Saccharothrix violaceirubra: one gene and its partner. The main gene of each other region encodes a partner of the protein of the gene in region 2 in a complex. Links are inferred from orthologs where the notes say so. Each region holds a gene or a part of one and is shown on either strand. Other genes may lie near its edges.

Region 1 (10,731 bases), 3.8 Mb from region 2 along the record:
GGTGGTGCTGGAGGCAGGCGCCGAACCGGTCGGCTCGTGGCCGTTCTACTACGACAGCCTGACCCTGTTCTCCCCCGCCCGGTACAGCGCGTTGCCGGGTATGGCGTTCGACGGCGACCCGGACCGGTACCCGCGTCGCGACGAGGTCGTGGACTACCTGCGCCGCTACGCCTCAGGCCTGGACGCCGACATCCGCACCCACCACCGCGTCGACGCCGTGCGACGCGCCGGAGACGGTTTCGTCCTGACCGTCGGTGGGCGGGAGGTGCGCGCCCGTCGGGTGATCGCCGCGACCGGCTCGTTCGGTCGACCGCACCGGCCCGCCCTGGCCGACGGCTTCACCGGGACCCTCCTGCACGCCGCCGGCTACCGCGAGCCGACGCCGTTCGCCGGTCGACGGGTCGTGGTGGTCGGCGCGGGCAACTCGGCGGTCCAGATCGCCGTCGAACTCGCGGGGCACGCCCGCGTCACGTTGGCCACCCGCGTGCCGGTGCGGTTCGTGCGGCAGCGACCGTGGGGCCGCGACGTGCACTTCTGGATCACCGCCACCGGCGTGGACTTCGTGCCCGTCGGCCGCCTGCTGCGGAACCCGCCGCACCCGCCGGTCCTCGACCGCGGGCACCAGCGCGCCGCGTTCGCCGCCGGGCTCCTCGACCGCAGACCGGTGTTCACCCGCGTCGACGGCGACGTGCTCACGTGGGCGGACGGCACCCGCGAACGGGTCGACGCGATCGTCCTCGCGACCGGCTACCGCCCGGCACTGTCCTATTTGGATGGTCTGGGCGCCCTCGACGGCCGGGGGCGGCCGGTCCACCGGAGCGGGCTGTCCACAGTGGTCCCGGGGCTGGGGTTCGTCGGTGTGGAGTGGCAGCGGACCCTGGGGTCGGCGACGGTGCGCGGCGTCGGTCGCGACGCCCGCCACGTCGTGCGCCGACTGCCGGATCGCTGAGCCTCGGCTTCGAACCGGCGACGAACGACCGGACGGCGAGGGGCGACCCCGCGGCTCACCGGTTCGGCTCGCGGTCGTACAGCTTCCTGGCCCACAGGCAGCCGCCGACGGTGATGACGGCGCACCACCCCGTGGACAGGAGCGCGCTGTCGCCGATCGGGGTGCCCGTCAGCAGTCCGCGCAGGGTCTCGATGAAGGGGGTGAACGGTTGGTGGTCGGCGAACCACCGCAGCCAGGCCGGCATCGAGTCGGTGGGGACGAGTCCGCTGCCGATCATCGGCAGGAGCATCAGCGGCATCGGCAGGTTGCTCGCGGTGGCGACGGTCTTGGCCACCATGGCGAGTGCGACGCACAACCACGTCACCGCGAACGTGATCATCACGAGGATGCCGGCCGCGGCGAGCCAGTCGCCGGGATCGGCGGTCGGTTCGAATCCCACCAGCAGCGCGACACCGATGACGACGGCGATGCTGAACATGGTCTGGATCAGGCTGCCCAGCACGTGACCGGTGAGCACCGAGATCCGGGCGATGGCCATCGTGCGGAACCGCGCGACGATGCCCTCGGTCATGTCGAGCGCGACGGCGATCGCCGTGCCCTGGGCCGCGGTGGCCACCGTCATCAGGATGATTCCGGGCACGACGTAGTCCACGTAGGTGCCCGGGCCGTCAAGGCCGCGGCCGAGTGCGCCGCCGAGGACGTGGACGAACAGCAGCAGGAAGACCACCGGGACACCGGCGGCGGTCAGGACGAGCGTCGGGTAGCGCACCAGGTGCCGCAACTGGCGGCGCAGCATGGTCGCCGAGTCGACGAACGCGGCGGAGACACTGCCGGGAACGGTGGTCATCGGGCTTTCTCCTGTTCGGCGACCGGGTTGCCGGTCAGAGCGAGGAAGACGTCGTCGAGATCCGGGGCGTGGACCCGGAGTTCGTCCACGGCGAGGTGCTCGCGGTCGAGCCGGTCCAGCACCTCGCGCAGCGATCGGACGTCGCCCCGGCCGGCGATGCGCAGCGTGCGCTCCTCGTCGTCGCGGCTCACCACGTCGAGCGTCCTGGCCGCGTGGTCGTAGCCACGCGCGTCGGCGAACCGCAGTGCGATGTGACCGCCGCCGACCTGCCGCTTGAGTTCCGCCGCGGTGCCCTGGGCGACCAGCCTGCCCTCGTGCAACACCGCGAGCCGGTCCGCGAGCCGGTCGGCCTCCTCCAGGTACTGGGTGGTGAGGAAGATCGTCACGCCGTCGGCGGCCACCAGCTCGCGGATGATCTCCCACATGGTCCGCCTGCTGCGCGGGTCCAGTCCGGTGGTCGGCTCGTCGAGGAAGATCACCCGGGGCCGGCCGACGAGCGTCATCGCGAGGTCCAGGCGGCGGCGCATGCCACCGGAATACGTGATCGCGGGGTTCCCGGCCGCTCGCACCAGGTCGAACCGCCGCAACAGTTCCGCGCAGCGTCGCCGCCGCTCCGGGCGCGGCAGTCGGAGGAGATCGGCCATCAGCAGCAGGTTCTCCTCGCCGGTGAGCAGGCCGTCCACCGCCGAGAACTGCCCGGTGACGCCGATCGCGGCCCGGACCGCGTCCGGCTCCCGGACCACGTCGTGGCCGGCCACGCGCATCTCCCCCGCGTCGGCGCGGATGAGCGTGGACAGGATCCGCACCAGCGTGGTCTTGCCGGCGCCGTTCGGGCCGAGCAACGCGAAGATCGATCCAGCGGGGATGTCGAGGTCGATGCCGCCCAGCACGACGTGATCGCCGTACGCCTTGCGTACGGCGTTCATCGCGAGCGCGGATCGACCGGAAGTTGCGGTCATGAGGATTCCGCTTCCGTGAAGAGGTTCCGAAAGTCGCGCGTCGGATCGGGCCCACTCGCACCGATGACCTTCGCGACACAGCGAAATTTACGTTGCATACACGAACTCGTCAATCGAGCACTCGGCAATAAAGACTGTAAACGCAGGTAGAAAGAGCAATATTGTTGCGTGACCTCTGCCGACTAATGCAACGGCGACAGCGTTGCACTACGCTGGCGCCGACGTCGACGGATAAGGACAGCGATGCCCGGGGACAGACTCACCCTGCCGGACCGGCGGCAGATCGCCGCCGGGCTACGGGACGGGTTGACCTACGCCGCCATCGGCCGCCGGATCGAGCGGCCGACCTCGACCGTCACGCGCGAGGTGATGCGCAACGGCGGGCCGGGCGGCTACGACGCCGAATCGGCCCACCGGACCGGCACACGACCGGCACGCAGGCGCAGGCCGGCTCCGACGACCGGCGATCCCGGCCGGACGGATCCGCGACTCCTGGACGAGGTGGACGCGCGGAGCACGGAACTGATGGTCCAGGCGGGACTTCCGCACATGATGGCGAGGGTGCTGGCCGCGCTGTTCACCACCGACAGCGGCAGCCTCACCTCGGCCGAACTCGTGCGGCGCCTGCGCGTCAGTCCCGCCTCGGTCTCCAAAGCGGTCGGCTATCTGGAGAACCAGGCTCTCATCAGGCGCGACCGCGATCCGCGCAGCCGCGCGGAGAGCTACGTCATCGACGACGACGTCCTGTTCCAGTCGATCATGGCCGGCGCGCGCAACCAGACCCGGATCGCGCTCGCCTGCGGGACCGCGGCGGAGAAGCTCGGCACCACCACCCCGGCCGGTGCACGGCTGGAGAACCTGAGCAAATTCCTCCTCCACGTCGTCGACGACATGGTCCGCTCGGTCCACCATTGGCACCGGGTCTACTCGACCATTCCCGAGGACGGCGACCGGGGAACAGCTCGGTGACGTTTCGCGCCAGGTGAAGCCGAGGTCGGACCAGGCGCTGAAACCGGTAGCGGCCCACCAGTGGCTCTCGTGGCTGTTCCCGTCGGCGCCGCGTGTGGTGACCCTGAACTCCTGGCCGTCGGGACTCCACGTCGCCGAAGGGGAAGCGGCCCGGTCCCCGCCCGGTGAGAACCAGTTCGAGTCGGAGATCACGGACTCCACGCGCCACCCTGCCGACACGTCGGGGAGGGCGGCGATCCGACCGACAGGTGACCGATTCGCGGGCTTTGGTCCGCTCGAAGCCGGACGCCACCCGGTGGATCAACTCGTCCGGAGCCCGGAAGCCCCGGGAACCGACCGGACGCCGACGGCATCGACGGTCGTGTCCGCGGGCAGGAGTTCCGCGACGAGGCCCTCGACCCGCGCCTTGATCTCGTCGCGGATCGGACGGACCGCCTCGACGCCTTGGCCCGCCGGGTCGTCGAGCTTCCAGTCCAGGTAGCGCTTGCCGGGGAACACCGGACAGGCGTCGCCGCAGCCCATGGTCACGCACACGTCCGACTCCCGGACCGCCTCGTAGGTCAGGATCTTCGGGGACTGGGCGGAGATGTCGACGCCGACCTCGCGCATCGCCTCGACCACGGCCGGGTTGACCTGGTCGGCGGGGGCGGACCCGGCGGACCGGACCTCGACGCGGTCGCCGGCGAGCAGGGTCAGCCACGCGGCCGCCATCTGCGAACGGCCGGCGTTGTGCACGCAGACGAACAGGACGGACGGGCGCGGTGTCATGGGTTCTCCTTCACGGGCCGCCCGACGGGCCAGGGGTCCGGGGCGACGGGGTACAGGACGCGGAGCAGGAGGATCGCCGCCGCCGCCGCGACCAGTTGCGCGGCGACGTAGGCCGGCACCGAGGCGGGGGCGATCCCGGCGAAGCTGTCGCTGAACGCGCGGCCGATCGTGACGGCCGGGTTGGCGAAGGCGGTCGAACTGGTGAACCAGTAGGCGGCGCCGATGTAGGCGCCGACGGCGGCGGGGACCCGGGTGGCGCGTCCGGTGCGGGTCAGAGAGAAGATCACCAGCAGCAGGCCCAGGGTGGCGACGACCTCGGAGGCGGCGTGCGGCCACGTGGCCCGGTCGGTGGTGGCGACGCTGACCGGTGCGGCGTCGAACAGCACGTTCGCCACGATCGCACCCGTGACGCAGCCGGCGATCTGCACCGGGACGTACAGGGCGACGTGCCGCCACGGCAGCCCGCCGAAGGCCGCGTCCACGATGGACACGACAGGGTTGAGGTGCGCGCCGCTCACCGGTCCGAAGACGAGGATCAGGGCGTAGAGGCCGGCGGCCGTGGCGGCGGCGTTCTCCAGCAGTTGCAGGCCCACGTCGTCGGGCGAGAGGCGTCGGGCGGCGATGCCGGAACCGATCACCAGGGCGGCGAGCAGCAGGCTGCCGAGGAACTCGGCCACGAGCGGTCGGGACAGGGGCCGCATCGCGACTCCACTTCTGTGCACGGTGATCAAGAGTCGTGGACCGCCGGTACGAGCCGGTCGACGCGGTCGGCGAGATCGTGGTAAGCGGCGTCGAAGGCGGCCTCGGTGCCGACGGCCGCCGGGTCGGGCACCGACCAGTGCAGCCGGTCGGCGGGGTCGAGTTCCTCGTGGGCGTTGTCGCACACCGCGACCACCAGGTCGTCGGGGCGCATCACCCGGTCGACGTGGTGGGGACGGGCACGGGCCAGCGACAGGCCGTGCGCCTTAGCGGTCGCGACCGCGAGCGGGTGGACCTCGCCGGCGGGGCGGGTGCCCGCGGACGCGGCGGGCACCTCGCTGCGCGCGGCCCACAACGCCGACGCGAGCTGCGAGCGTGCCGAGTTCCGGCTGCACACGAACACCACGCGTCGTGCGTGCCGCACGCCCGACGGCACGAGCCCGGACAACGCCGCGGTCCGCAACCGCAGGTAGGACCGCCGCGCATCGCCCTCCGACCGCGACCGTCCGACCACACCGGCCTGTTCCAGCAGCTTCACGTGGTGTGCCAGCAGGTTGCTCGCCAGTCCCAGTTCGCGCCCGATCTCGCCCGGCGAGGCGTCGCCCAGCAGCAGGCGGTCCACGATCGCCAGCCGGGCGGGTTCGCCCAGTGCGGCGTGCAGCCGCGCCCGCGCGGTCAGCTCCGAAGACCAGTCAGCATCCATTGAGTCAATGATCGTTGAGGTATACCGTCCGGGTCAAGTGGCGGGACCGGGAACCGCGCACCCACAGCCGCGCGAAGGCGTGGACGTCCGGGTACCGCGGTCCGGAACGACCCCGCACGACGACCTCAGCCGGGCACGACCACCGTTCCCCTGGCCCGCGTCACGACCAACGGCGGGTCGAGGACGTCGGCGGCCGACGGACCGCGTTCGGGCGCCGACCGGCACACCACGCGGGCCTCGAAGGCCAGCTCGCGCGAGCGGGTGCCGACGCGGACGAGCGTGGCCGTGGCCTCGACCACGTCGCCCGCCCGCAGCGGCGCGGTGAACTCGACCGACGAGTACCCGGCGAACAGCCCCTCGTCGCCGTCGGTGCGGATGAGCAGTTCGGTGGCCACATCGCCGAACAGGCCGAGGCTGTAGGCGCCGTCGACGAGGTCGCCGCCGTAGTGGGCGTGCGCGTGCGGGACGTACCGGCGGTGGGTGACCTCGAATCCCGGTTTCACGCGGACTCCTTCCGGGCGTGGACGGCGTGCACGAGGTAACTGGCGACCTCGCCGGGCGTGGTGCCGCGGCCGAACACCCGGTCCACGCCCAACTCGTCGGCCATCAGCGGGTCGAACCGGGGGCCGCCCGCGACCAGCAGCGGTCGCCGGGCACCGAGCGCCTCGCGGAACGCGGCGGCCAGCTCGCGGGTGTTGAGCAGGTGCGCGTCACGTTGGGTCACGACCTGGGAGACGAGCACGGCGTCGGCTTTCTCCGCACGGGCGCGGCGCACCAGCTCGGGCACGGACACCTGGGCGCCGAGGTTGACCACGCGCAGTTCGCGGTAGTACTCCAGCCCCTTCTCCCCCGCGAAGCCCTTGATGTTGAGGATCGCGTCGATGCCCACGGTGTGCGCGTCCGTGCCGATGCAGCCGCCCACGACCACGAGTTTGCGGCGCAGCACGCGTTTCACCGCCGCGTTGACCTCGGCCGGGGACAGCAGCGGGTACTCGCGTTCGACGACGCGGACGTCCGCCAGGTCGATCACGTGCCGCACCGGGCCGTAGACGACGAAGAACGTGAATCCGTCGCCGATGCCGTGCGAGTGCACCACGGTCGCCGGGTCGATGCCCATGCGTTCGGCGAGCAGCCGGGCGGCGCCGTCGGCTTTCGGACCGGGCGGGACGGGCAGCGTGAACGACGTCTGCACCATGCCGTCGCCGGTGGTGTCGCCGTAGGGGCGGACGTGGCGGGTCATCGCGCCTCCAAAGCCGCGGCGGCCGGGTTGAGGTAGTCGTCGGCCTTGGCGATCACGCCGTCGGCGCCCTTGCCGCCGTCGGGTGGGCGGCGCATCAGACCGAACGTGCCGTCGGCGATCGCGGCGAGCAGGCCGTCGTCCACGATGCGGCCGAGCAGGTCGACGGCCTCGCCCAGCACCTGGTGGGCGCGTTTGACGATCAGGCCGTCGGGCGCGGGCCGGAAGTCCTCGGCCAGGCCGCCCGCCGCGTCGAGCACGTAGCGCACGTTGGCCAGGGCGAGGTCGCGGTCGGACAGGAACGGCGTGGCCACGGCCTCGGTCATCATGCCGACCAGCAGGATGGACTGGCCGGTGAGCACGCCCGCGAGGTTGAAGAACCCGTCGAGCAGTTGCCCTTGGAACACGTTGCCGGTCATGTGCCGGGTGGGCGGCATCCACTTGAGCGGCGCGTCCGGGAACAGCTCGCGGGCGAGCAGGGCGTGGGCGAGTTCGAGGCGGAAGCTGTCGGGCACCTTCGGGTCGATCTCGAACGCGTGGCCCAGGCCCAGCAGGGGGTCGGGCAGCCCGGCCTCCTGCGCGAAGTGCTCGTTGAGCAACTGCGACACGGTCACGGTGTGCGCGGCGTCCACGGCGTCGGCGGTGGTGAGGTAGTTGTCCTCACCGGTGTTGATCACGATGCCGGCGCGGGCGTGCACCTGGCGGGAGAACCGCTGGTCGACGAACGTGCGCACCGGGTTGATGTCGCGGAACAGGATCCCGTACATGGAGTCGTTGAGCATCATGTCCAGGCGCTCCAGGCCGCCCAGCACGGCGATCTCGGGCATGCACAGGCCCGACGCGTAGTTGGTGAGCCGGACGTAGCGGCCGACCTCCTTGGACACGTCGTCCAGCGCGGCGCGCATGATCCGGAAGTTCTCCTGCGTGGCGTAGGTGCCCGCGAACCCGTGATGGGTGGCGCCTTCGGGCACGTAGTCGAGCAGGGACTGGCCGGTCGACCGGATCACCGCGATCACGTCGGCGCCCGCGCGGGCGGCGTTGGCTGCCTGGACCACGTCCTCGTCGATGTCGCCGGTCGCGACGATCAGGTAGAGCCACGGTCGGCAAGGCGGGTCGCCCAGGCGCGCGACGAGCCGGTCCCGGGTGGCGCGGTTGCGGTCGATCGCGCGCAGGCCCCGGTTGACGGCGGTCGTGGCGGCACGGGCCGCACGGGTCCGTTCGGCGCCTTTCGGCAGCGTGTAGCGGATCTGGCCGGCGGCGGTGGCCTCGGCCAGGTCGGTCAGCGTGGCCAGGCCGTGCGTGCGCAACGCGTGGAACACCGGCAGGACGACGCCGTGCTCGAGGCCGCAGTGCGCGCGCACGGTGTCGACGACGCGGTTGACCCATGGCACGTCGCCGGCCGGGTGCCCGGTGTCGGCACCGGTGATCCCGGCCAGGCGCAGGGTGGCGCGCTCGACCGCGACCGTGGTGTGGCCCCGGGCCAGCGCCACCACCGGCGCGGCGGCCCGTGCGGCCAGCCGGCGGGCGGTGGCGACCACCCCGGGATCGAGGTCGAGCAGCGCCATGGGTCACTCCCCTCTCACGTGGCCGCCCACAGGGTGCGGCCGTCCAGGACGGTGCGCAGGCACTTCGGCGCGGGGCCGGCGAGCGCGGGCAGCGGCGCCACACCCGAGCGCGGATCGGTGGACCAGCGCTGTACGCGGGCGTCGGGTGCGGCGACCTCCAACTCCCCCGCCTCCCACACCGCGTAGGTGGCGGACGCGCCGGGCCGCAGGGTGCCGGTGAGTCCGTCGTCGACGCCGGCCGCGCGCCAGCCGCCCCTGGTGTGCGCGGTGAACGCGGCCCGCGCGGAGATGCCGTGGCCCTCGGTGCGGTGGTGGACGGCGGCGCGGATCGTGGCCCACGGGTCGACCGGGGTGACCGGGGCGTCGGAGCCGAACGCGAGGATCAGCCCGGCGGCGGCCAGGCGCGAGAACGGGTTGAGCGCGGTGCCGCGGTCGACGCCGAGCCGCTGCGCGTACATGCCGTCCGGGCCGCCCCACTCGTGGTCGAACAGGGGCTGGACGGACGCGACGACGCCGTAGGACGCAAGCGTCGCGGCCTGCCCGGCGGTGATCATCTCCAGGTGTTCGAGGCGGTGCCGGCGGGCGGCGAGCGCGGGCGTGCCGACCTTGGCGGCGGCCCGTTCGAACCCGGTGACGACCTCGGCGACGGCCGCGTCGCCGATGACGTGGAACCCGGCCTGGAGGCCGGCCTCCGTGCACGCGACCAGGTGGTCGGCGATGGTGTCGGCGTCGAGGTAGCGGGCGCCTGACGTGGCCGGGTCGTCGGCGTAGGGCGCACACAACGCGGCGGTGCGCGAGCCCAACGCACCGTCCACGAACAGGTCGCCCGCGTACCCGGCCACGGGCAGCGCGATGCGGGCGCGGTCGCCCCAGTAGCCGGTGACGCGCGGGCCGTCGGTGATCGCGAGCAGGTCGGCGAGGTCGGCCACGCTGGAGATCTCCGGGCCGGCGCACTCGTGGACGGCGGCCACGCCCCGGGACAGGGCGTGGTCGAGGAAGGCGCGTTGCGCGGCACGGCGTTGGTCGACCGGGATGGCGTCCTTGGCCACCGCACGGGCGTAGTGGTGCGCGGCGCGGGTCAGCGGGCCGTCCTCGGACCACCCGTCGGCGGTGCGGGCGCCGGGCGCGCGGTCGAGCAGCGCGGTGGAGGCCAGCGCCGAGTGCACGTCCACGCGGGACAGGTAGACGACCCGACCACCGGCGGCGGCGTCGAGTTCGGTGCGGGTGGGCACGCGGCCGGACCAGCGGGTCTCGTCCCAACCGTGCCCCCAGACCAGCGGGCCGTCGAACGTCCGCACGGCGTCGAGCAGGGCCTGCGGGGAGGGGCAGTCGGTGAGGTCGAGACCGGTCAGCAGCAGGCCCGCCGACGTGGCGTGCACGTGCGCGTCGACGAAGGCGGGTGCGACGAACGCGCCGTCGAGGTCGACGACCTCCGCGTCCGGGTGCAGGGCGCGGCCGACCGCGTCCTGCCCGACCCAGACGACGACGCCGTCCGTCACGGCCATCGCGGTGGCGTCGGGAGAGGCGGGGGTGTGAACGCGTCCGCCCACGAGCAAGGTAGTCACGGCTGTGGAGTCTGCCGGTGCTCGAACACCGCGCGCACGGCAGGTTCGGTCCGCACGATGTCGAGGGCGAATGCGGCGTGACCTGGGACGTAGCCGTTGCCGACGAGCATCTCCACGTCGGCGGCCAGTCCTTCGGCGCCCAGGGCGGCGGCGGTGAACGAGGTGGCCATGGAGAAGAACACGATCGTGCCGCCGTCGGCGGTGGCGAGGATGGCTCCGTGCTCGCAGCCCGGCACGTCGACGCAGACCACGGTGACGTCGGCGCCGGTTCCCGAGGGCGTGGCCGGTGCGGTTTCCGTCGGGTGCGCGGGTGTGCCGCCGGCCAGCGCCGCCACCACCGCCAGCGGGTCCCGGGCGTCGGCGGTCACCACCTCGTCGGCCAGGCCCGAGCGGCGGACGCGGTCCGCCTCGGCCTCGTGCGGGACGAGTCCGATCACCCGGGACGCACCGGCGCGGCGGGCGGCCACCAG
Region 2 (10,737 bases):
GGTGCGGTCGACGTCCGGCAGTGCGCCGAAACGGCCGTGGAGGTAGGCGTTCTCCAGGTTCTGCGACTTCCGCACGCGTTCACCAGCGAACTCGGCCAACGCGCCGAGGCGGGTGGTGCCCTTTTCCGTCTTCTCCGTCAGCCACACCTCGTCGCGGTTGAGGTGGTTGAGCAGGCTGGTGTCGTGGGAGGTGAAGATCAACTGAGCGTTTCGGGGGTTCGTCGTCGGGTCCTGGAACAGGCGGATGAGCTGCGCGGACAGAGTCGGGTGGAGGCTCGCGTCCAACTCGTCGAACAACAACACGGTGCCCTTGCCGAGTGCGTTCAGGACCGGGCCGATGAGACGCAGCCACGTCCGGGTTCCCTGGGACTCGTCCTCCAGTTCGAAAGGTATGCGCTGGTCGATGCTGCGGTGCACCAGTCGGATGCGTCGGCCATGGGGTCCGGTCACGAACTCGACGTCGTCGATGCCGAGATCGGCCATCCTGAGCAGCGCCAACACCTGGTCGCGGCTCGGGTCCGGGGTGTCATCGAGGTCGGGGCCGAGGTCCAGTTTCATCTGGGCACTCGGGTGAAGGAATCCTTCCAACATCCGGCCGGCTTTGGGGTGTCGACGTCCCAACCCGAGCGTCGTGGTCCGGGTCAGTTGGAGGACGAAATCCCGGATGAGAGGCTCGTCGAAGCGTCGGGCGATGGACAACACGAGTGTTCGTGGAGTGAGGAGTTCCCGTGTGCCCGACAGCGCACCCAGACCGCGCTGGAACTTGAGCACCTCGCCTTCCCGCTCGAAGATGCGGCGGCGCTTCCGCTCCGGGTAGTGGAACAGCGCTTCGTAGTGGATCTTCTCCCGATCGAGTGTGACGACGTAGGCGAACCGGACTCCCCCGATGATCGACTCGACGACGAACTCGGACGGCTGCCCGGTCGCATCGTCGAACGCGCATGGCTCGACGGGGATCGTCTCGTCCCAGTAGCGCAGCGAAGAGCCGACGGCCGTGATCAGCCAGTCCAGGGCGGCGATGACGTTCGACTTGCCGGACGCGTTCGGGCCGAAGATCGCCGCGACCGGGAGGAGGCTCTCGTTGAGGTTCGGCTGCGGCCGTGCCTCCGGGCGGTCCCGGTCGACTGCCACCAGGGACAGTTCGACCGGGTCCAGGATCGAGCGGAAGTTCGCCACCTCGAACCGGATGAGCATGGCGACACCTCCTCCGTCGTCAGAGCCCCATTTTCGTCAAGTATGGACGAAAATGAACGGCTACTGACACTTGAGGCGCTCTTAGCGTGCCTGTCCGGTGGTCAACTCGTGGCGGACGAGGTCGCTGAGCGTGAACGTGCCCGTGGGCTGGTCGTCCTTGCCCAGCAGGTACAGGCGTTTGACGGCGACGAGGATGCCCTCGGCCACGACATCCCTGAACGACGGGTCGGCCAGGCGTTCGCGGTCTTCCCGGTTGGTCAGGTAGCCGACCTCGACGCGCACCGCGGTGCACCTGGTCATCCTGAGCATGTCCCACGACTTCGGGTGGGTGCCGCAGTCGCGCATGCCGGTCCGCGCCACGATCTCGCGCTGGATGAACCCGGCCAGGGCCTCGCCGACCGTGGACGACGTGCCGTTGCCCGTCCCGAAGTGGAAGCTGGCCAGGCCCGACGCCAGCGGCGAGCGGTTGCCATCGCTGTGCAGCGACAGGATCAGGTCCGCGCCCGCCTCGTTGGCGAACACGGCGCGCTGCCGCTCGTCGGGGCAGTGGTCGGGGCCGCGCGTGAGCATGGCCTCCATGCCCGTCGCGGCCATCTTGCCTTCGAGGAGCCTCGCGAGGTCGAGCATGACCTCGGACTCGGCGATCCCGTCGACCACGATGCCGCGGTCGGCACCGCCGTGACCGGGGTCGATGACGATGCGTTTGCCGCTCAGGCGCGGCCCGGCCCGGCGGACGTTCTCCTGCTCGCGCAGGAACACCGGCCGACCACCGCGCACCTTCGGCTGGAGCTGGCGCAGCGCGCGGACCGTGTTCGGGCCGCACATGCCGTCGACCATCAGACCGTAGTCACGCTGGAAGCTGCGCAGTGCCTGTTCGGTCTGCGCGCCGAACTCGCCCGTCGCGCGGCCGGCGTCGTAGCCGAGTTCGAGCAGGCGTTCCTGCAACGCGGACACGTCGTCGCCCGTCACCGGCTGCGAGACCATGTACGCCAACGGGCGGTCGCCCAGTCGGTACATGGCGTCACGCAGAGCGCGGTAGGTGGCCGGGCCGACGATGCCGTCGGTGATGAGGCCGCGCTGCTGCTGGAACGCTCGGACCGCTTGTTCGACCGGCAGGTCGAACACCTGCGACGGCTGCGGATCGGTCAGCAGCCCGAGCTTCGTCAGTGTGGCCCTGACCTCGGCGACGTCCGGTCCGAAAGCCCCGCGGCGGAGTAGCAGCATGCACCCCTCGCTCACTCAGGCGCCGGTCCCCCGGCGCTGTACTCGACGCCCCATTGTGCCTTGCTCGCCGAGGTGGTCCACGCAGGGCTACACGCGGTGGCGGCGTTCCCACAAAAGCGTGACCCGTCCGTCTACCGCGAGACGGACGGGTCACGGGTCGCGTTCGTGCTCAGAGCACGTCGGCCAGCTCGTTCAGCAGCACGGCCTTCGGCTTCGCGCCCTGGATCTCCTTCACCTTCCGCCCACCCTGGAACAGGATGAGGGTCGGCACGGACATGATCTTGTACTCCCGCGCGATCTCGGGGTTCGCGTCGATGTCCAGCTTCGCGATGGTGATCTTGTCGGAGTGCTCGGCGGCGATCTCCTCCAGCACCGGCGCGACCATCCGGCACGGGCCGCACCAGGTGGCCCAGAAGTCGACCAGGACCGGCTTGTCGCTGGTCAGGACGTCATCGGTGAACGACTTGTCGGACACGACCACGGTCGAGCCACTCATCTGCACTCCTTCTCGAAACGAAACTTCGCTCAGCCCGCGGTGACGGGCTCGGCACCCACGTGTTCGGCCTCGGACGCGTCGTGCTCGGCCAGCCAGCGCTCCGCGTCGATCGCGGCCGAGCAGCCGGACCCGGACGCGGTGATCGCCTGCCGGTACGTGTGGTCCACGAGGTCGCCGGCCGCGAAGACGCCGTCCAGGTTCGTGTACGTGGTCCGACCGACCACCCGCACGTAACCCTCGTCGTCCACGTCGACCTGGCCCCGGACCAGCTCGCTGCGCGGGTCGTGGCCGATCGCCAGGAAGAAACCGGTGAACGCGTGCTCGGACTCCTCGCCCGTGCGCGTGTCGCGGACCTTGATCCCGGACACGGAGTCTTCGCCGAGCACCTCCGTGACCTCGACGTTCAGCAGCCAGTGGATCTTCTCGTTCGCGCGGGCGCGTTCGAGCATGATCTTGGAAGCCCGGAACTCCTCACGCCGGTGGATGATCGTGACCGACCGGGCGAAGCGGGTGAGGAACGTGGCCTCCTCCATCGCCGAGTCGCCGCCGCCGACCACCGCGATGTCCTGGTCGCGGAAGAAGAAGCCGTCGCACGTGGCACACGCCGACACGCCGTGGCCGAGCAGCCGCTGCTCGCCGGGCACGTTCAGGTAGCGGGCCGCCGCGCCCATGGCCAGCACGACCGCGCGCGCCGCGTACCGGACGCCGTTGGCGGTGACGTACTTGACGTCACCCTCCAGCTCCAGCTTGTCGACGTCCTCCGCGCGCAGCTCCGCGCCGAACCGCTTGGCCTGCTCGCGCATCTGCTCCATGAGGTCGGGTCCCATGATGCCGTCGCGGAAACCCGGGTAGTTCTCGACCTCGGTCGTGGTCATCAGCGCGCCGCCGTACTGCGAACCCTCGAACACGAGCGGCTCCAGCTGGGCGCGCGCGGCGTAGACCCCCGCCGTGTACCCGGCGGGGCCCGATCCCACGACGATCAGGTTCCGTACGTCCGACACCTCTGGACCTCCGTCAGTCGGCGGCGGGCCCGGAGTTCCCGGCCCGCACTGTGCTCAACCGATGGTAGGCGTCAGTGATTCCGGCACGACGGGGTGAGGTGGACTACGGCGCGTACGTCAGGACGGGAACTTGCTGTTCGCAAGCACCCCGTTCGGGTTGTCGGGCCCGCACGTCGTCGGGTCCAGGACCACGATCCGGTACTGGCCGGGCTGACCTGTGCCACCGGGCAGGATCGCCATCACGGCCGACTTGCCGTCGAGCGTGATGGGACTGACGCCGATCGGGTCGCCACCGGGGACGTCCGCGCCGCGCAGGCACCCGGCGAGGGTGTCCTGGTTCTCCAACGGGCCGTAGTTCTGCGCCTTGAGCACGTCGCCGAACACCGGTCCGAAGTTGTTGCCCTTCACCGCGAGCGGCGCGCTGTCGGACGGCTTGTCGGTGAGCTTCCCCGGGACCGTCATGGGTGCCCTTGTCGTCGGCAGCGCCACGCCGTCGTTCGTCGGGGTGCTGCCGGGCGTCGTCAGCACGAACGCACCGACCGCGGCAGCCGCCGCGACCAGGACGCCGGAACCCCAGCCCAACGCCTTCTTCCTCGATCTGCGCGCGGCGAGGTCGACGACCGGTGCCCGGTACCGCGCGGCCTCGGCAGCCTCGGCGGCGAGCGCGGCGTCGATCCGCCCGGCAACGTGCGCCGGGATCGGGATGACCGGAAGATCCTTCAGGTCCGCCAGCGTCGCGTCGAGTGCGGCGAGTATCTCCCTGGCCTCGGGGTCGTTGTCCACGATGGGCCGCAACTCTGCCTCGGTCGCCGGATCGAGGACACCGGCGTGGAAGTCAGCGAGCAGATCGACGGACCACGGCGGCCCGAAGTGCCGCACATTGCCGGTCATCGTTCCTCCAACTGACGTCCCTGTTGCACCTGCACATCGTGGACTGGGACGTTCGCACTTGCACTCTGGTTCCGGAGGTGTCCGAGAACTTTGGCCAGCTTGGCGCGACCGCGTGCGCACCGTGACTTCACGGTGCCCTCGGCGATGCCCAGGAGCTGGGCGGTCTCGGCCACGGAATAGCCCTCGACATCGACCAGCACGATCGGTGCGCGCTGCTCCTCGGGCAACTCGTTCAGGGCGGCCTGGACGACCAACCGGGTCTCGCGCTCGGCCATCGCGTCACGCGGAGCAACCGGCTCGCCGGGGCCGGCTTCGGGCAGCGGAACAGTCGGCCGTGTCTGTCGCCGCCGCATCCGATCCAGGCAGGCGTTCACGACTATTCGGTGCAACCACGTCGTGACCTGCGATTCCGCCCGGAAACCGGCTGCGGCGCGGAACGCGGAGATGAACGCCTCCTGCAACGCGTCCGCCGCTTCCTCGGGATCGCGCAGCGTTCGCAACGCCACCGCCCACATCCGGTCCCGGTGGCGTTTGACCAGCTCGGAGAAGGCGTGCGGGTCGCCTGCGGCGTGCGCCGCGATGAGGTCTGCGTCCGAGCTGGCTGCGGCGGTCACACGAAGAGGGTATCGGCCCTTGTCCTTGGCTCTCGTCCAGCCCTTATGTCCCGGACGCCGGTACTTGGGGGTGGGGCGATCTGGGCCTTCATGCCCAGGTCGGCGATGGTTTTCGCGGTGATTCGCGGAAACTTTTCACTTTGTTTCGGGGGTACTCATGCCCCCGCCTCCCTTGGGGGCGTGCCCTGGTCCAGCCTGCTCCGCATGGGAATCAGCGCGGGCAGGTGGCGGGGTGCCTGCCGTGCTGCCAGGGGTCTGGCGGGGTGATCGGTCCGGGCCGGTGGCTACTTGGCGCGGGTGTAGACGAGTTCCGCGATCTCGGTCTTGTTGTCGCGACCGCTGCCGGCCAGTTTGGTGATCCAGATCAGCACGTGCTGGGTGGGCTCGTGGGCGTTCAGTTGGATCTGGGTGGGGCCGGCGGAGAGGGTGGCTGTGGCGATCACCTTGGTCTCTTGCAAGGGGACGCCGTCGGCTGATGCCGTTCTGATCTCCACGACCGTGCCGGCGCTGGGGGACGTGATGGTGATCGACGCGAGCTTCACCGGCTCGGCGAAGCCTGCCATCAGGCCGATTCCCGGCTTCAGCGCGGGGAACGGTTGGTAGTAGTTGTCGGTCTGCCACACGGTGGTCGGGTTGTTGTCCACCGCCCTGTTGGCCCGGTTGGCGTTGTCCGGCTGGTTCGTCACGTCGTAGACGCCGACCGACGCCGCCTGCACCGGGCCCGCCGGGGCTGGGGGTGCGGGGGCCGCGCTGTCGCCGGGTGCGTTCGACTGGCCGACGACGACCGTCGGGCCGCCGCCGGGGCCGCCGTCGTCGCTGAAGAAACCGACGATCTGGATGCCGAGCCACACGACCACGGCCAAAGTCGCGATCGCCAGGACCGCGACGCTGATCAGCAGTTTGCGTCGGTGCTCCCGGCCCGCCTTCGGGCGTTCGGTGGTCCACACCGCGCCGTCGTCGGACTCCCCCGGCACCGGGGACAGCAGGGCCGTCTGCGCTTCGGACGCGGACATGCGGTCGAGGACCTGGAGGATCGCGGCGCTGGTGCGGATTCCGCCGACGCTGGTGTCCTCCAGCGAACGCACTGCCACCGACGACAGTTCGTGCGGGACGTAAGGCTGCAACGCGCTGGGCGCGACGACCTTGCCGTCCGGGGCGGTCGGGGCGACCGGGACTTCGGGTGGGCCGCCGGGCAGGGCCCACTTGCCGGTGAGCAGCAGGTAGAGGACGGCGCCCAGGCCTTTGACGTCGTCGCGGGCGATCGCGTCGGGGCGGGGGCCGGGGAAGGCCAGTCGCAGCCTGCCGTCCGAGGCGACCCGGATGCGGTGCGGGTGGTCGGCTCCCAGCACCAGGCCCGCGTGGTGGGCGCCCTCGATCGCGGCGCCCAGCGGCTCCAGCAGGCGTGATGCCGCGCCGGCGGGCAGCGGGCCGTCGGTGAGCAGGTCGGCGAGGTCCGTGCCCTGCGTCCACTCGGCCACGACCATCGCCAGGATGCCCTCGTCCCAGCGGATTCCCGAACCCGGCGTCAGCACGTCGATCACCCGCGCCACGCCGGGGTGCGTGAACGACGACGAGTGCATCGCCCGCTCCGCGACCCGCTTGGCGCGTGCCAACTGCTGCTGTTCGCCGGGGTGCCCGACCATCACGGTCAGGGCCACGTCGCGGTTGAGTTGGCCGTCGCGGCCCCGCCACAGTTCGGCGGCGCACCGGTGGTCGACTCCCGAACGGGCCAGCAGGCGGTATCGGCCGTCGCCGATCACCCCGCCGGGCGTCAGCGAGGTGTTCTGGATCGGGCCGCCGCTCACGCGACCGAGGTTACGGGAACGATCGCTTCACGGCGGCTCATCGACGTCCCACCAATCGGAGAACCTTGTCCATCGCCGGTTTCACCTCGGGCACTCGGAACACCGCCAGGAGCCCGAAACTCAGTGGCAGGCCCACGACCGTCAGGACGACCAGGTCGATCCACGCCTCCGTCCGCACCGACTCCAGGCCCAGCGCGGCCGTCACCAGCCACGCCAGCCCCGCCGCCATGGCGAAGCCGATCGCCGACGCCACCACCGTCAGGCAGATCGTCCACGCCGTGTACCCGGTGCGCAGCCGCCCCAACCGCAGCCGCAGCCACACCTGGCCGACCACCGCGCCCGCGACGAAGCTCAACGACATCGCGATCGACACGGCCACCGCGAGCTTGTCCGTCGGCGAGATCTTCAGGAACAGCAACAACAACGCGATCCGGATCACGACGATGACACCCTGGATCAACGTCGGTGTCCGGGCGTCCTTCATCGCGTAGAAGACGCGGAGCTGAAGCAGCGTGATCGCGTAGGGCACCAGGCCGAATGCGGACAACGCCATCGCCACGCCGATCTCCGTGCCGCCCGCGATGCCCGACTCGCCGTGCGAGAACACCGCGAGGCCGATCGGCAGGCCGGCCACGGTGAGCAGCGCGGCGAACGGCATCAGCAGGATCGACGACATCCGGTTGCCGAACGACAGGTCGCCGACCAGCGAGCCGATGTCGTTCGCCGCTGCCGCGCGGGACATCTTCGGCATCAACGCGGTCAGCAGCGACACGCCCAGCACGCCGTAAGGCACCTGCGTGACCAGCCACTGGTAGTTGTAGACGGTGATCGCGCCCACGTCGTTCGTGGCGACGCGCGTCAGCACGACCATGCTCACGAACCCGAGGCCGACGTAGAGCAGGACCCACAAGGCCAGGCCGCCGAACTCGGCCAGCCGCCGGTCCCAGCCGAAGCGCCAGCGGAACCGGAAACCGGTGCGGCGCATGGCCGGGATCATCACGGCTGCCTGCACGGCCACGCCGAGCATCGTGCCCAAGCCCAGGACCAGCAGCTTCGGTTCGCCCATGCGGACCGGGTCCAGCGAGATCTCGCCGGGCAGCACCCAGTACACGCCCAGCACGACGATCATGACCACGTTGTTGAGCACCGGCGCCCACGTGGGCAGGCCGAAGATGTCGCGGGTGTTGAGGATCGCGCCCAGCAGGGCCGACAGGCCGTAGAACACGATGCCCGGCAGCACGAGGTACGCGAACGCCGTGACCAGTTCGGGGTTGGCCTTGTCGGACGAGCTGACGAACAGCGAGGTCAGCAGAGGTGCGGCGATGATCGCGACCACCGTGCCGATGCCCAGCAGCACGGCCGACATGGTGACCATCCACTGCGCGTACGACTCGCCGCCGTCGCCGTCCTCCTTCTCGGCGCGCACGAGCAGCGGGATCGCCACGCTGGTCAGCACGCCGCCGAGGAGCAGCTCGTTGATCATCGTCGGCAGCGTGGTCGCCACCTGGTAGGAGTCGTTCAACGCGGTCGCGCCGAGCAACGTGACCAGCAACAGCTTCGACAGCAGACCCGACGCCCGGCTCACCACCGTGGCGATGGCCATCGAACCGCTGGCCCGCGCGACGGACGGCGCCGCGTCCGATCTGTTCTCCTGCGTCACTGTCTCGCTCAACTCGCGCTCGACTTCTCGGGGGTGACGCCTTCGGCGTCGTCGGGTACCAGCACGGCCGCCGCCCGCACCGCGCGCACCCGCCGGTAGATCCGGCGGGACACGAGCAGCACCAGCAGACCGGCGGCCAGGCAGGTGATGACAAGGGTGATCGTCCCGTACGCGGACGACGAAACCTCCAGCCGGGCACGTTCGCCGAGTTCGACGCCACCGGGCGTGGTCAACCGCAGGTGCAGGCTGAACCGGCCCGACCGCAGCACCTCGACCGGCACGCTGATGAACCGCTCGCCGTGCGCGGGCAGGACCTGGTCGGGAAACTCCTTGGCCCGGATGCCCGGCGCGTCCTCCAGCACGATCCGGACGACCACGCGCACACCCAGGTTGTTGCGGATCGTGACCGGGATCGGACTGTCGCCCGACCCGAGCAGGATCGGGCTGTTCGGCTCGGTCACGGTGACCTGCCCGCGCAGCGCGTCGACCTCGGCCATGCCCGACACCAGCGTGGCCCGCGCGCCGCTCTCGTCCCCGCGCCACGCGCCGGACACCACGCGCAGCAGGTCGAGCCGCAGCGGGTCGACCAGGTCGGCGACCGGCGTGTCCGCGGCGTCGACCTGGCGCATGGCGTCGGCCATGCCCACGACCTCGCGGTACGAGTCGCCGACCGCGGCGGTGATCGTCGGCGACACCTCGCGCACACCCGCGTCGACCGGGTAGCCCAGCGTCGCGATCTGCTCGGGCGCGGGGCCGTCCAGGACGGTGGCCAGGCCGGTCGGCGTCGCGAACCCGCTCGCGACCAGGTTCTCCGTCACGTCCAGGAACGTGGTGATCTCCCCGGTCGGCGCGCTCCACCGGCGCGGCGGCGCGATCACGAGGTTGCGGCCGTCGCCCTGGAAGCCGGTCCGGTACGCCAACGCGGCCAGCGCGTTCTGCACGGACACGGGCGTGGGGCGGTCGCCGCCGAAGGTCTGGGCGGTGCCGCGCAACGCGTCCGACACCATCGCGTCGATGCGCACGGCCGTGGTGGGTGCCGCCGCGTCGCCGCCGCCCTGCTCGCCGAGGCGGACCGGGTTCGTGCCCGGCGCGTCGCCCACAGCGGACTGGTCGAGCACGAGGCGCCGCACGCCGCGCGTGGTCAGGTCGGTGAACGTCTGCTCGTCGACCACGCCGTCCTCGGGCCACACCAGGTCGGGCAGCGGCTGCACCTGGAGCGCCTCGCGCACCAGCTCGCCGCCGCCCAGGGCGAGCCCGGTCAGGTCGCCGAGGCCGGCGCGGGTCAACGCCACCAGGTCGGCGTCCGCGTCGGGCAACGCGATCACGCAGCGGCCCGCGACGGCCGCGCGCAACGCGCGCAACCACAGGTCGGCGTCGGTCCGCCCCTTGCCCTCGCCGAGGCCGCGGACCTGGTAGCCGCCGGCCATCGCGATCGCCGTGCGCAGCAGGTCCGGGTCGACGGCCAGGCACATCGCGGGTGCGAGCGGGCCCGTCACCGCCGACTCGTACGCCTTGAGCAGGCCGTACAGCCGGCCGCCCGGCGCGAACGAGGACGCGAGCTGGTCGTCGGTGAGCAGCGACTGCCCGTCGGACCCGACCCGGATCAGGCGGGGCCGGTCGGCCACGGGCCACAGCACGGTGATCTTCGCGGGCGTGGCGGGCGGTCCGGCGTCCTGGCCGCCGGGCACGGAGACGACCGGCAGCAGCGTGCTCAGCGCGGCCAGTCGGGCCCGGCCGCCGAAGTCGGGCCGGCCGTTGATGTTGGCCAGGATCGGGTAGATGCCCGGCTGGTCGATCCGCAGGGCGGTGTCGGCCGTGCCGCGCAGCGGGATCGTGAGGCTGAACTCGCGGG

The links.
Region 1: the proteins of trxA (region 2) and F4559_RS15785 are in contact, whole or in part, in an NMR structure (PDB 2IPA), measured with the Bacillus subtilis proteins. The link is inferred for Saccharothrix violaceirubra from one-to-one orthologs.

Annotation. Positions count from the first base shown.
Region 1 is NZ_JACHJS010000001.1:3,312,106-3,322,836, reverse strand. The notes cover bases 2,759-5,618. They hold F4559_RS15785 (arsenate reductase ArsC), read right to left. Parts: upstream 4,493-5,618; coding sequence 4,025-4,492; downstream 2,759-4,024. Other genes in these bases: F4559_RS15775 (arsenate reductase/protein-tyrosine-phosphatase family protein), read right to left, coding at 5,220-5,618; F4559_RS15780 (aquaporin), read right to left, coding at 4,489-5,193; F4559_RS15790 (GbsR/MarR family transcriptional regulator), read left to right, coding at 2,999-3,724. Outside these bases: F4559_RS15805 (flavin-containing monooxygenase), read left to right, coding at 1-949; F4559_RS15800 (ABC transporter permease), read right to left, coding at 1,005-1,796; F4559_RS15795 (efflux ABC transporter ATPase subunit, DrrA-related), read right to left, coding at 1,793-2,755; more of F4559_RS15775, read right to left, coding at 5,619-5,894; kal (3-aminobutyryl-CoA ammonia lyase), read right to left, coding at 6,020-6,397; kamE (lysine 5,6-aminomutase subunit beta), read right to left, coding at 6,394-7,134; kamD (lysine 5,6-aminomutase subunit alpha), read right to left, coding at 7,131-8,696; F4559_RS15755 (amidohydrolase), read right to left, coding at 8,711-10,201; kdd (L-erythro-3,5-diaminohexanoate dehydrogenase), read right to left, coding at 10,258-10,731. UniProt on the Bacillus subtilis protein: Catalyzes the reduction of arsenate [As(V)] to arsenite [As(III)]. In vitro, can dephosphorylate para-nitrophenyl phosphate (pNPP).
Region 2 is NZ_JACHJS010000001.1:7,106,539-7,117,275, forward strand. What follows is about bases 1,252-4,117. They hold trxA (thioredoxin), read right to left. Parts: upstream 2,915-4,117; coding sequence 2,588-2,914; downstream 1,252-2,587. Other genes in these bases: F4559_RS33025 (N-acetylmuramoyl-L-alanine amidase), read right to left, coding at 1,276-2,418; trxB (thioredoxin-disulfide reductase), read right to left, coding at 2,944-3,915; F4559_RS33040 (RsmA family anti-sigma factor), read right to left, coding at 4,033-4,117. In the rest of the region: F4559_RS33020 (AAA family ATPase), read right to left, coding at 1-1,194; more of F4559_RS33040, read right to left, coding at 4,118-4,806; RNA polymerase sigma factor SigM, read right to left, coding at 4,803-5,420; F4559_RS33050 (protein kinase family protein), read right to left, coding at 5,705-7,225; murein biosynthesis integral membrane protein MurJ, read right to left, coding at 7,263-8,897; F4559_RS33060 (DUF6049 family protein), read right to left, coding at 8,894-10,737. UniProt on the Bacillus subtilis protein: Participates in various redox reactions through the reversible oxidation of its active center dithiol to a disulfide and catalyzes dithiol-disulfide exchange reactions.